2 linked regions of the Paraburkholderia fungorum genome follow. The protein of the gene in region 1 binds, or shares a complex with, the protein of each later gene. Links are inferred from orthologs where the notes say so. Each region holds a gene or a part of one and is shown in the gene's direction. Other genes may lie near its edges.

The links.
Region 2: the proteins of accB (region 1) and accD are in contact, whole or in part, in a solved structure (PDB 8UXZ), measured with the Escherichia coli proteins. The link is inferred for Paraburkholderia fungorum from one-to-one orthologs.

The regions. Positions count from the first base shown.
Region 1 is NZ_FNKP01000001.1:3,411,090-3,414,701, forward strand. Bases 797-3,612 are described here. They hold accB (acetyl-CoA carboxylase biotin carboxyl carrier protein), read left to right. Parts: upstream 797-1,880; coding sequence 1,881-2,345; downstream 2,346-3,612. Other genes in these bases: BLS41_RS15125 (TlpA family protein disulfide reductase), read left to right, coding at 797-1,160; aroQ (type II 3-dehydroquinate dehydratase), read left to right, coding at 1,355-1,810; accC (acetyl-CoA carboxylase biotin carboxylase subunit), read left to right, coding at 2,472-3,612. Also shown: BLS41_RS15120 (UDP-N-acetylmuramate--alanine ligase), read left to right, coding at 1-600; more of BLS41_RS15125, read left to right, coding at 612-796. UniProt on the Escherichia coli protein: This protein is a component of the acetyl coenzyme A carboxylase complex; first, biotin carboxylase catalyzes the carboxylation of the carrier protein and then the transcarboxylase transfers the carboxyl group to form malonyl-CoA.
Region 2 is NZ_FNKP01000002.1:41,238-51,745, forward strand. The notes cover bases 7,755-10,508. They hold accD (acetyl-CoA carboxylase, carboxyltransferase subunit beta), read left to right. Parts: upstream 7,755-8,572; coding sequence 8,573-9,445; downstream 9,446-10,508. Other genes in these bases: trpA (tryptophan synthase subunit alpha), read left to right, coding at 7,755-8,494; folC (bifunctional tetrahydrofolate synthase/dihydrofolate synthase), read left to right, coding at 9,723-10,508. In the rest of the region: asd (aspartate-semialdehyde dehydrogenase), read left to right, coding at 174-1,295; BLS41_RS16420 (motility hub landmark protein FimV), read left to right, coding at 1,435-3,924; tRNA pseudouridine(38-40) synthase TruA, read left to right, coding at 3,921-4,733; BLS41_RS16430 (phosphoribosylanthranilate isomerase), read left to right, coding at 4,730-5,443; trpB (tryptophan synthase subunit beta), read left to right, coding at 5,504-6,697; BLS41_RS16440 (DNA-methyltransferase), read left to right, coding at 6,709-7,617; more of trpA, read left to right, coding at 7,682-7,754.

The DNA.
Region 1 (3,612 bases):
GCAGCTGCGCGCATGATCGCCGAAGACGGTCTGGACTACGCCACGGCCAAGCGCAAAGCGGCCCGACAGGTTGTCGGCGAGACGCGCGTTGCCGGCGAATGGCTGCCGGATAACGACCAGATAGAAGAAGAAATCCGCGAATATCAGACGCTCTTTCAGGGCGACAGCCAGCCGGCGCTCCTGCGACGGCTGCGCTGCATCGCGATTGACTGGATGGAGCGGCTCGCGGCCTTTCATCCCTATCTGACCGGCGCCGTGCTGGGCGGAACGGCCGGCGAGCATTCGGACATTCATCTGCAAGTGTTCTGCGACAACCCGAAAGAAGTCGCGATCTACTTTCTGAACGCCAACATTCAATATGACGTGTCCGAGACCCGGCATTTCGCGGGACGCGGCTACGTCGAAACGCTGAGCTTCCTGTGGCGCCCCCTGAACGAAGGGCGCGACGCCGAACCGGCGGGCATCCACGTCGCGCTGTACGAATCCGACGACCTGCGCGGCGCAGTCAAGGCCGACGCGCGCGGCCGCACGGCGCGGGCGAATCTGCAGGCGGTTCAGGCGCTGCTCGATAGCAGCGAAGCTGCCTCCCCCACTAATTAGACCGACCGACAATGAATACGAGACGGATTCTGGCAGGCGCAGTTGTGGCGATCGTCGCGGCGGGCGGCGGTGTGCTGGCCAATCACTGGATGAATGGCGACGCCGAAATTGCGCACGCCGCGCAGCCCGCTTCCCAGCAGAGCGCGGTCGACCAGCTGTGGGCCGCGGCAGTCACGAACGTGGACGGTAAGCCGCAATCGCTGAGCATGCTCAAGGGCCACCCGATCGTCGTCAACTTCTGGGCGTCGTGGTGCGGGCCGTGTGTCGAAGAAATGCCTGCTCTCTCGCAACTTCAACGCGAGTACAAGAAGAAAGGCATCCAGTTCGTCGGACTTGGTGTCGATTCGGACAAAAACGTACAGGCTTTCCTGCAGAAGGTGAAAGTGGCCTATCCGGTCTACGTCACCGGTTTCGGCGGCGCCGACCTTGCTCGCGCGTTTGGCAACAATGCAGGCGGCTTGCCCTTCACGGTTGTGATCGACGCCAAGGGTAACGTTCGGTCGACAAAATTGGGACAAATCGACCCTGCGACCCTTCGACAGACGCTCGACGCGCTTTAAATATCACATTCTTTTGACGCTCAGTTACCGTCGGAACGAGCAAAAATGCGCGCAAATCGCGCGAATTTGAGGGAAGATGCACGCCCGGCGACGTGACACGGTTATCGCATTAATGTTCCTTACCTCCGGAAAACTAGACAAGTTTCTCTAATCAGCGCTAAAGTGCGCCCAATTCCACGGAAAAAGAAGCGACCATGACGCGACTGCTGGTACTGCACGGACCCAACCTCAACCTTCTCGGCACCCGGGAACCCGAGGTCTACGGTCGCGTGACCTTGCCGCAGATCGATCAGGCGCTGGCGGACCGCGCAGCGGACGCAGGCGTCGAACTGGCGTCGTTCCAGAGTAACCACGAAGGCGCTCTGGTCGATCGCATCCAATCCGCCCGGACTGAACAAACCGATTTCATACTGATCAATCCCGCCGCGTACACGCACACCAGCGTGGCCATTCGGGACGCACTGGCGGGGGTCGGCATCCCGTTCGTCGAGATTCATCTGTCGAACGTGCATCGTCGCGAACCGTTCCGGCATCACTCGTATTTCTCCGACCAGGCTGAGGGCGTGATTTGCGGCCTCGGCTGGAAGGGATATATGTACGCGCTCGAATTCGCGCTCGACCGGCTCGCCGCCGGCTCGTCGCGCGGCTGAATCCAAACACGACTAATTTGAGCCGGCTCTCGCAAGCGCCGGCACTTTTTGCATTGAAAGGGGCTTCCTGATGGATCTTCGTAAACTGAAAACTCTGATCGACCTCGTCTCGGAGTCCGGTATTTCCGAACTCGAAGTGACCGAGGGCGAAGGCAAGGTGCGTATCGTCAAGAACGCGCCGCCGGTTTACGTCCAGCCGTCCGCCTCGTACGCGCCGCAATACGCGCAACCGGCCCCGCCGATGGGCGGCGAAGCGCCGGCTGCTGCGGCTCCGGCTACTCCGGCTGTCGCCGCGCCGCAAGGCCACGTGGTGACCTCGCCGATGGTCGGCACGTTCTACCGCGCGCCGTCGCCAGGCGCGGAGCCGTTCGTCCAGGTGGGCGACACGGTCAAGGAAGGCCAGACGATCTGCATCATCGAAGCGATGAAGCTGCTCAACGAAATCGAGTCGGACAAGTCCGGCGTGGTGAAGGAAATCCTCGTCGAAAACGGCCAGGCGGTCGAGTACGGCCAACCGTTGTTCGTGGTCGGCTAACGCGGCACGCTTTGCGCTTTTTGCGCCTGCCGCCCGCGTGCCCGCTGTCCGGGGTGCGCGACCGATCCTCAGAGGCAGCCGGTGTTGCATTCAACCCGGCGCCCATTGATGAGTCGAAAAACCGCTATGTTTGAAAAAATTCTCATTGCCAATCGTGGCGAGATCGCGCTTCGTATCCAGCGCGCCTGCCGCGAACTCGGCGTCAAGACGGTTGTCGTCTATTCAGAAGCCGATAAAGAAGCCAAGTACGTAAAGCTCGCCGACGAGGCGGTCTGTATCGGCCCGGCTCCGTCGAATCTGAGCTATCTGAACATGCCCGCGCTGATCAGCGCGGCTGAAGTGACCGACGCCGAAGCAATTCACCCCGGCTACGGCTTCCTGTCGGAGAACGCCGACTTCGCCGAGCGTGTCGAGCAGTCGGGCTTCACCTTCATCGGCCCGCGCCCGGAAACCATCCGCATGATGGGCGACAAGGTCACGGCCAAGCAGACCATGATCAAAACCGGCGTGCCTTGCGTGCCGGGTTCGGAAGGCGCGTTGCCGGAAGATCCGAAAGAGATCGTGAAGATTGCCCGCCAGGTCGGCTATCCGGTCATCATCAAGGCCGCCGGCGGCGGTGGTGGCCGCGGCATGCGCGTGGTCCACACGGAAGCGGCGCTGGTCAACGCGGTCAACATGACGCGCGAAGAAGCCGGCCGTGCGTTCGGCAACCCGCAGGTCTACATGGAGAAATTCCTGGAGAACCCGCGGCACATCGAAATCCAGATTCTGGCCGACTCGTTCAAGAACGCGATCTGGCTCGGCGAGCGCGATTGCTCGATGCAGCGCCGTCACCAGAAGGTGATCGAAGAAGCGCCGGCGCCGGGTATCGCGCGTCGCCTGATCGACCGTATCGGCGATCGTTGCGCGGATGCGTGCAAGAAGATGGGCTATCTTGGCGCGGGTACGTTCGAGTTCCTGTACGAAAACGGCGAGTTCTACTTCATTGAAATGAACACGCGCGTGCAGGTCGAGCATCCGGTGACCGAACTGATTACGGGCGTCGACATCGTTCAGGAACAGATCCGCATCGCGGCTGGCGAGAAGCTCGCCTTCCGTCAGCGCGATATCCAGTTCAAGGGTCATGCGATCGAATGCCGGATCAACGCTGAAGATCCGTTCAAGTTCATTCCGTCGCCGGGCCGTTTGACGTCGTGGCATATGCCGGGCGGCCCCGGCATTCGCGTCGACTCGCATGCCTACAATGGCTATTTCGTGCCGCCGAACT
Region 2 (10,508 bases), on another replicon or contig:
CCAAACTTCACGGCAAAACGGCCCGTGCGGTTGAACTCGCCATTACCACCATCAAAACGATTACCCCGAAAACGATCACGAAACGCTGATCGTCCGTCGTGCCCGCTCATCTTCCCCGCGCGGTCACTGCGGGCAAAGATGCGGGGAAGTTTCCATTCGAAGGGTATGAAGTCATGAACGTAGGTCTCGTAGGTTGGCGCGGCATGGTCGGCAGCGTCCTGATGCAACGCATGCAGCAGGAAGGCGATTTCGACTTGATCGAACCGGTGTTTTTCAGCACCAGCAACGCGGGCGGCAACGCGCCGTCGTTCGCCAAAAACGAGACCAAGCTCAAAGATGCGACAAGCATCGACGACCTGAAGAAGTGCGACGCGATCATCTCGTGCCAGGGTGGTGACTACACGAACGACGTGTTCCCGAAGCTGCGCGCAGCGGGCTGGAACGGTTACTGGATCGACGCGGCTTCGTCGCTGCGCATGAAGGACGACGCGGTCATCATTCTCGATCCGGTCAACCTCGACGTGATCAAGAATGCGCTGGTCAAGGGCCAGAAGAATTTCATCGGCGGCAATTGCACGGTCAGCCTGATGCTGATGGCGCTCGGCGGCTTGTTCCGCGAAGGCCTCGTCGACTGGATCACGGCTATGACGTATCAGGCCGCTTCGGGCGCGGGCGCGCAGAACATGCGCGAACTGCTGCAACAGATGGGCACGCTGTACGGTGCAGCCAAGGAAGACCTGGCTGATCCGTCGTCGGCGATTCTCGATATCGACCGTCGCGTGCTGGCTGCAATGAACAGCGACCGCATGCCGACCGACAACTTCGGCGTGCCGCTCGCCGGCTCGCTGATTCCGTGGATCGACAAGGATCTCGGCAACGGCATGTCGAAGGAAGAGTGGAAGGGCGGCGCTGAAACCAACAAGATTCTCGGTAAGCCAGCCATGGGCACGCCGGGCTCGATCCCCGTCGACGGCCTGTGCGTGCGGATCGGCGCAATGCGCTGCCACTCGCAGGCACTGACCATCAAGCTGAACAAGGACGTGCCGCTGGACGAAGTGAACAGCATCCTCGCGTCGGGCAACGACTGGGTCAAGGTCGTGCCGAACGAGCGCGAAGCCACCGTGCGCGATCTGTCCCCGGCTGTGGTCACGGGCACGCTGACGGTGCCGGTCGGCCGCGTGCGTAAGCTCGCGATGGGCGGTGAATATCTGTCGGCATTCACGGTCGGCGATCAGCTGCTGTGGGGCGCTGCGGAACCGCTGCGTCGCATGCTTCGCATTGTGCTCGACAAGTAAAGTAAACTACGCGCTCACGACGCGTAGAAAACTCAAGAAGCGTCGCGCTTGCGCGGCGCTTTTTTCATTGTGTGCTCCGAAAATCTTGTCTCTTTCCAATCGCAAAAAAGGGCTGCGCGCTGACGCGGCAGGAGTCCCGATGACCCTTCGACTCTCGTCCCTTCGGGCCATGTTCATTCATCGACGTAAGGGCCGTCTGGCGGCTGCGGCTGCACTGGCTTTGGCGCTAACCGGCGCGGGGCTGGGCAACGCGCTTGCCGCGCCGGATTCGACCGCGAGCGCGCCCGATGCCGCTTCGGTGTCGTATGCGGCGGGCAGTCAATACACGGTGAAGCCCGGACAGTCGCTGAATGACGTGGCGATCGCCGTCACGCAGTCACACGACAAGGCGACGCTCGCGCGGGCGTCGCACGCATTGTTCGACGCGAACCCGAATGCGTTTATGAGCCACGATCCGAGCCGGATGCGAGTCGGGGCGGCGTTGACGGTGCCGGCGCTGGATGCGACGGGTGCGTTGGCGGCTTCGGCTTCGTCGGCGGCCTCGGCTTCTGGGGCGGCTACGGCGACGACTGGCGCGACGCAGGCCAATGCGGCGGCGAGCAGCGCGGCAAGCGCTGTAACGCCCGCAACGGTTTCAGGGACGGCAAGCGCGACCACTGAGGCAAGCTCCCCGGCGCAGGCGGGTGCAGCTGCGAGCGGTGCGATTTCGTCGGCGCCGGCAGCAGGGTCGCAGCCGGCCGCTGTGTCTGCTAGCGACACACGCGCGTGGTCCGGGTCGGTTCAACCGTCAGCGAGCGAACCCGTTGCCGCGACACAGCCGCCGGCTACTGCTGCCGCGCCGGTGTCGGCTGCTCCACTGCCGGCATCGCAGCCGAAAGTCTCCAGTTTGCAGCAGTTGCTCGCGCTGAAAAACCGGGTGCTCATGGAGTTGCAGAAGCACGGCATTGGCGGCGCTCCGGCGGCGGGAGGGGCGGTGGCGACTAGCGGCGTGGCGTCGGCGGCTGGCGCTTCCGCGGCAACCCCGGTTGTGCCTGGTCATGGGGCGGCGACGGCTCCCACGTCGAATATTGGCGGGATGTCGCAACAGAATCTGAGCATCGCGGCAGCGATCGGCGCTGCGCTGGTCGTGCTGCTGACGGCATTGCGTATCCGTCGGCGTAAGCGCGAGAACGTCGCGGCGGCGCAAGCGGCGGCGGCAGATCGCGAGGTGGCGGCGCGGGAGGGCGAATCGCCGGCCATCGTTGCGACTCCCGACGAGACGTCGGTGTCCGACGCATCTGACGACAAGGACGCGGCCGTCATCTCGGCAGCAGCGCTGGCTGCCGCTGAACGCGAGGCGGCTGAGGGCGAGGCTGCGCAACGGGAAACAGCGGAGCGTGAGGCTGCGGAGCGCGAGGCGGAAGCCCGTCACGCGGCCTCGCAGGCGGCGGCCGAGCGCGCGGCAACAGAACAAGCCGCAGCAGAACAGGCCGCAGCCGAGCGTGCCACGGCAGAACGCGTGGCGGCAGAGCAAGCCGCAGCCGATCACGCACGCGCTCAGCAAGCAGAACACGAAGCAAAACAAGTAGCAGAGCACGAAGCCACAAATCACCCGTCACAAGCTGATGCGCTCTCGCAAGAGGCCAACCTGGCCGCGTCCAGCAATGTCTGGGAGGAGTCGCGTGCTACGACGCCCGCATCGGCCGAACCGGTTTCCGGGCTAAACCCGACTACCCCGCCGCCGGTCGACCTCGATTTCAGCCCGGAACCTCTACCTGAGCATCACCACGACCATATCGATGGGGCGACCACCGCAGCGAGCCTCGCTGCCGCGGCAGAACTCGGCGCCGAAGCTTTGCCGCTGACCGCACTCGAGCCAATCGATGAACCCATCCAGCAAGAGGAACTCGCTCGCCGCTTGCAATGGAATGACGAGCCGGCGCCGGGGGCGTCGGCGGAACAACAAGAACTATCGGCAGAGCCGCAAAACAATCAGAACGTACCACCACCTGTGATCGATTTTCCGCAACAACACGCCGAGCCGCATGCAATCGTGCCGCCCGGTCAGCCGTTCAATGACGCAAATCACGCCGACGCCGACGAAGCGAGCGATGTGCCGGTGCCTTCGGTTCCCACCATGTCGATACCGCCGGTGCCGACCGAATTCCCGGCCGATGCCATTGATGCCTTCAGCAGCCTCGACATGCCGCTGCCGCCGCGTATCGAATCGACGGCGGACGACATCCGCGCACCCGTCTCGCTGACGACCCAGCCGGTTGTGTCGCCGGAAACGACCGCCCAACAGGCATTCGCGCCGCGCGAGGACGACGCCCCCCATATCGCCGATGAAATCGCCGCCGGCACCGCAGGCCCGGCTGCTGTCGCGGGCCTCGGTGCAGCCGGTTTCGGCGCGCTGAAGCTCGACTTCGATCTGGAGTTGCCGCCGAGCCCGGCGCAGCCCTGGCCGGCGTTCACCCCGACCGATCTGATCCGTATCGCCCGCAACAAGCTCGATCTGGCCTCCGAGTACATCGAACTCGGCGACCTGTCCGGCGCGCGCACGCTTATCAACGAAGTGATCGAGGCGAACGATCCGGCCACCCGCACCGAGGCTCGCGCGTTGCTCTCGACTCTCGCCCCGTTGTCGTGAAGCGGGTTGCATTAGGCGTCCAGTACGACGGCGCGGCATTCGGCGGCTGGCAGATGCAGCCGCACGGCAATACCGTGCAGAACGTGCTCGAACACGCGTTGGCCGAGTTCGCGCGGACGCCCGTGCGCACGGTGGTGGCAGGTCGCACGGATGCGGGCGTGCATGGAATCGGCCAGGTCGTGCATTTCGACACCGAACTCGACCGCGCCGACAGTTCGTGGGTTCGCGGCACGAATGCGTTCCTGCCGAAAACGATCGCCGTGCAATGGGCCAAGCCCATGCCGGATGAATTTCACGCGCGCTTTTCGGCGTTCGAGCGAACCTATTACTACGTGCTCTACGTCAATCCCGTGCGCTCGCCGATGCTGGCGACGCGGGCCGGCTGGGTGCATACCCCGCTCGATGTCGACGCGATGCGTGCGGGCGCCGCGTATCTGATCGGCGAGCACGATTTTTCGTCGTTCCGTTCGTCGCAATGTCAGTCGAAAACGCCGATCAAACACCTGTATCAGATCGACGTCAGGCAGCAGGGCGATTTCATCCACTTCCGCTTCAGGGCGAATGCTTTTTTGCATCATATGGTGCGTAACCTGATGGGCTGCCTTGTCAGTATCGGACGAGGCAATTACCCGCCCGAATGGATGGCCGAGGTGCTCGCGGCTCGTAGCCGTGATTGCGCCGCGCCGACGTTTATGCCGGATGGGTTGTATCTGGCGCAGGTGGGCTATCCTGAGCAATTCGCCGTGCCCGCGCCGCAGACTGGCAGCGTGCCATGGAGCACTGTATGGACCGAGCAGGCGCAAACATGAAAGCAACCGAAAATCTGGTGAATTCCGCCGATGCCGCCGCGCCGCAGCAGCGCGCGCCGCATCGCACGCGAATCAAATTGTGCGGGCTGTCGAAGCCGGAAGATGTCGCACACGCGATCGATCTTGGCGCCGACGCGATCGGCCTCGTGTTCTATCCGCCGAGCCCGCGCTCGGTGAGTGTCGCGCAGGCGGTCGAACTGGTGCACGATGTGCCGCCGTTCGTGTCGGTGGTCGGCCTGTTCGTCAACGCGACGCCGGAGTGGATCAGCGAGGTGGTCAGCAATGTCGGGCTCACGTTGTTGCAGTTCCACGGCGACGAGACGCCGGAGCAGTGCGAAGCGCTCGCCAGCGTTGCGGGTTTGCCTTGGTTGCGTGCGTTGCGGGTTGCGGCGGATACTCAGCCGGCTGATTTGGTAAAATCAGCTTCCAACTATTCAGCAGCCAGCGGCCTCCTGTTCGACACCCATGTCGAAGGCTATGGCGGCGGCGGGAAGGTTTTCGATTGGTCACTTATTCCAGCAGAGCTCGCGCGTCGGGCCGTTTTGAGTGGTGGGTTGAACGCGCAAAACGTCAGTGATGCGATCCATCGCGTGCGCCCGTACGCGGTCGATGTCTCGAGCGGCATCGAAGTAGAGGGCGCCAAGGGCGTGAAAGATCACGCCCGGATGGCAGCGTTTGTACGCGCAGTGCGCGCGGCAGACGCCGAATGATTCAGGCGGCCGGTTTTCCTCCTGCGAAAACCTGGCGCCACACTGATAAGAGTGATCACCATGTATAACTTGCCTGACGAAAGAGGCCATTTCGGCCAATATGGCGGCGTGTTCGTCGCTGAAACGCTTGTGCACGCACTTACCGAGCTGCGTGAAGCGTACGAGAAATTCCAGAAAGATCCTGAGTTCGTCGCGGAATACGAGCGCGAGTTGAAGCATTTCGTCGGCCGTCCGTCGCCGATTTATCACGCGAAACGCTGGAGCGAAATGGTCGGCGGCGCGCAGATTTTTCTGAAGCGCGAAGACCTGAACCACACCGGCGCCCACAAGATCAACAACGTGATCGGCCAGGCATTGCTGGCGAAGCGCATGGGCAAGCCGCGCGTGATCGCGGAAACGGGCGCAGGTCAGCATGGCGTGGCGACAGCTACCATTGCCGCGCGTTTCGGTATGGAATGCGTGGTCTACATGGGCGCGGAAGACGTGCGCCGTCAGGCCGCTAACGTGTACCGGATGAAGCTGCTCGGCGCCACGGTCGTGCCGGTCGAATCGGGCTCGCGTACGCTGAAAGACGCGCTGAACGAAGCCATGCGCGACTGGGTGACGAACGTCGAAAGCACGTTCTACATTATCGGCACGGTGGCTGGTCCGCATCCTTATCCGATGATGGTGCGCGACTTCCAGCGCGTGATCGGTGACGAATGCAAGGTGCAGATGCCGGAAATGGTGGGTCGTCAGCCAGACGCCGTGATCGCGTGCGTTGGCGGCGGTTCGAACGCAATGGGTATTTTTTACCCGTACATTGACGACACTTCGGTGAAGTTGATCGGCGTCGAGCCAGCTGGTGACGGCATTGAAACCGGCCGTCACGCGGCGTCGCTTCTTGGCGGCACACCTGGCGTGTTGCACGGAAACCGTACCTATCTCCTTCAGGACGAAAACGGTCAGATCATGGAGACGCACTCGGTGTCCGCTGGTCTCGACTACCCGGGCGTGGGTCCCGAGCATGCGTGGCTAAAAGACAGCAAACGCGCTGAATACGTCAGCATCACCGACGAAGAAGCGCTTAAAGCGTTTCACGACTGCTGTCGCATCGAAGGCATTATTCCGGCGCTCGAGTCCAGTCACGCGCTGGCGTACGCCGCGAAGCTCGCGCCGACGCTGCCGAAGGACAAGGTCCTTCTGGTCAATTTGTCGGGCCGTGGCGACAAGGACATGCATACGGTCGCCGAGCGATCGGGCATTCAGTTCTGAGCGCCGCGACGATGCGTGACGAGTTCGACGAGCCGCAGCAGGCGATTGAAACGACGAGTCCGGCCACCGACGTAGCGGTGGCCGAGGCGCCCGCGCCTTTGCTGGCGCAGGTGCCTGCCGGCATTCAGCTGTTGAACCGCGATTTTCTGACCGATGTGGCGAACATTCCGGACGGGTCGATCGATCTGATCGTCTGCGACCCGCCTTACGGATTGGGCAAGGACTACGGCAACGACTCCGACATGCGCACCGGCGAGGATTTTCTCGCATGGACGCGTGCCTGGCTCGAGCTGGCGGTTCCGAAGCTCAAGCCGTCCGGCTCGCTCTACATTTTCTGCACCTGGCAGTATTCGCCGGAAATCTTCAGTTTCCTGAAGACCAAACTCGTGATGGTCAACGAGATCATCTGGGACCGGCGCGTGCCGAGCATGGGCGGAACGGTGCGCCGATTTACTTCGGTGCACGACAACATCGGCTTTTTCGCGGTATCGAAGGATTATTTCTTCGATCTCGATCCCGTCCGCATCCCGTACGATGCAGTCACGAAGAAGGCGCGTTCGCGTAAGTTGTTTGAGGGAAGCAAGTGGTTGGAGCTTGGCTATAATCCAAAGGACCTCTGGTCGATATCGCGGCTGCATCGGCAACACGCCGAGCGCGTCGCGCATCCGACCCAGAAGCCGCTGGAAATCGTCGAGCGAATGGTGTTGTCCAGTTGTCCGAAGGGCGGGCGCGTGCTCGACCCGTTCATGGGCAGCGGCACTACCGCCGTCGCTTGCGTCCGTCATCAGCGCGAATTCGTCGGCTATGAGATCAATGAAAGTTACTGCGCGATAGCGCGCGAGCGCGTCAGCGCCGCCGCTGCTCCTCCCGTGGCTCGCCGTGCCAAAGGCAAGGCGGCCCGGCAAGCCGAAGTCCAGTGAGCGAAGCGCTGCTCAAGTCAGCGCGCGCAAATCACGCGCAGTAGCCCAAATTCGAGAAAATTCCATGTCCCGTATCAAGAACACGTTTGCCGCGTTGTCCGCTGAAGGTAAGAAAGGCCTGATTCCGTTCATGACGGCCGGCGATCCGGACCCAGCTCGCACGGTCGAATTCATGCACGCGCTCGCCGCTGGCGGCGCGGATGTGATCGAGCTCGGTGTGCCGTTTTCCGACCCGATGGCCGATGGTCCGGTGATTCAGCAGTCGTCCGAACGCGCTTTGGCGCATGGCGTGTCATTGCGTCACGTACTCGCCGACGTCAAGCGATTCCGTGAAACAAACGACAAGACTCCGGTCGTGCTGATGGGTTATGCCAATCCTATCGAGCGGATGGGCGCCGAAGCCTTCGCGAAAGCCGCGCAGGATGCTGGCGTCGATGGCGTGCTGGTTGTCGATTACCCGCCGGAAGAGTGTGCTAACTTCGCTGATCAGATGCGATCTGCGGGGATCGATCCGATCTTCCTGCTTGCGCCGACTTCGACGGACGAGCGTATTGCCGAAGTTGGTAAAATCGCCAGCGGCTATGTCTACTATGTGTCGCTGAAAGGCGTGACCGGATCGGCAAATCTGGACGTTTCCAGCATCGCGAGTAAAATCCCGGCCATCAAGTCGCGCGTACCCCTGCCGGTGGGCGTCGGTTTTGGCATTCGTGACGCGCAAACGGCGCGTTCGGTGGCCGAAGTGTCCGATGCCGTCGTGATCGGCAGCCGTATCGTCCAATTGCTCGAACAGGCGGCTCCCGAAACCGCCGCCGAAACGCTCACGCGTTTCATCGCTGAAGTGCGCGAGGCGCTCGATAGCGTCGCGACTGCCCGATAACAGTTATTTTGTCGCTGTAGTGTGTGCGGCGGGTTTATCCCGCCGTTTGCACGACTGTTGACCCCAGAAGGATTCAATATGAGCTGGCTCGATAAGCTGCTGCCGCCAAAAATCAAACAAACCGACCCGAAGAACCGCAAGGGGATTCCGGAAGGCTTGTGGATCAAGTGTCCGTCATGCGAAGCCGTGCTGTATCGCAACGACGTCGAGGCGAACTTGCATGTTTGCCCGAAGTGCGACCATCACATGCGGATTGGTGCGCGCGAGCGGCTCGACGGCCTGCTCGATCCGGAAGGGCGCTACGAAATCGGCCAGGAAATCGTTCCGGTCGATGCGCTGAAGTTCAAGGACAGCCGTAAGTACCCGGATCGTCTGAAAGAAGCAATGGACGACACCGACGAAACCGACGCGATGGTCGTGATGGGCGGTGCGATCCACACGATTCCCGTGGTGGTGGCGTGCTTCGAGTTCTCGTTCATGGGCGGCTCGATGGGTTCGGTAGTCGGCGAGCGCTTTGCGCGCGGCGCACAGAACGCGCTCGAACAGAAAGTGCCGTTTATCTGCTTCACCGCTTCGGGCGGCGCGCGGATGCAGGAAAGCCTGCTCTCGCTGATGCAGATGGCGAAGACCACGGCCATGCTGACGAAGCTCGCCGAAGCCAAGCTCCCGTTCATCTCCGTGTTGACCGATCCGACGATGGGCGGTGTGTCCGCGAGTTTCGCGTTCCTCGGCGACGTGGTGATTGCCGAGCCGAAGGCGCTGATCGGCTTCGCCGGCCCGCGCGTGATCGAGCAGACTGTTCGCGAAAAGCTGCCGGAAGGCTTCCAGCGCGCCGAGTTCCTGCTGACGAAGGGTGCGGTCGATATGATCGTCGACCGTCGCAAGCTGCGGGAAGAGATTGCCCAATTGATGGCGTTGTTGAGCCATCAACCGGCCGACGCGGTCGCTTAAACATTCGATCGCACGGAAATTGACAGTGGTCCGCTGCTGAAGCGCGGCCCTCTCAGGCAGGAAAAGTAGTTAAAAATAGCGCGCCGCGTGAGTGATCAAGCGGCGCGCTGTCATTTCCGGGATAATCACGGTCTCGCAACGCGGCGGAGTTGTCCCAGTAGCTTGAGCGTGGCTTTGTGCGCATAAAGTCTGCGTCAGGCGTCGCTCCAGGGTCAAAGCCGGGCCGCCCCGCGCTCATCCGTACCACCGCCTAACCGATTTACTCGCGATTCACTCGATGACCACATTCCCCTCCCTCGACGCGTGGCTCACGCACCTTGAATCCGCGCATCCTGTCGGCATCGACATGGGTTTGGGACGCATTAGCCAGGTACGCGACGCGATGCAACTGTCGTTCGCGTGCCCGGTCATCACGGTCGGCGGGACGAACGGCAAGGGCTCGACGTGCGCGATCCTCGAATCCATTCTGCTGCGCGCCGGTTTCACCGTGGGTTGCCACACGTCGCCGCATCTGCTGACGTTTAACGAGCGCGCGAGGGTGAACGGCACCATGGCGAGCGACGCCGAACTGCTGCTGCACTTCGAAGCGGTCGAAACTGCGCGCCTCAGCCTCGCCGAGCCGGTTTCGCTGACTTACTTCGAATTCACAACCTTGGCGATCATGAGCCTGTTCGCATCGCGCGGACTGGACGCAGTGATTTTCGAGGTGGGCCTAGGCGGCCGGCTCGACGCGGTGAATATCCTCGATACGGATTGCGCGATCATCACGAGCATCGATATCGATCACACGGAATATCTCGGTGATACGCGCGAGAAAATCGCGTTCGAAAAAGCAGGCATTTTCCGTCCGGGCAAGCCGGCGATCTGCGCCGATCCGGTACCACCGCAATCGTTGATCGACCATGCGGAGAAAATTGGCGCCGAATTGTGGTTATTTGGCCGCGATTTCCGCTACGAAGGCCAGGCGGGCAGCGAGCGCCAGCAATGGAGTTACGTCGGTCCGACCATGCGTCGCTCGGCACTCGCCTACCCGGCATTGCGCGGCGCGAATCAGTTGATCAAT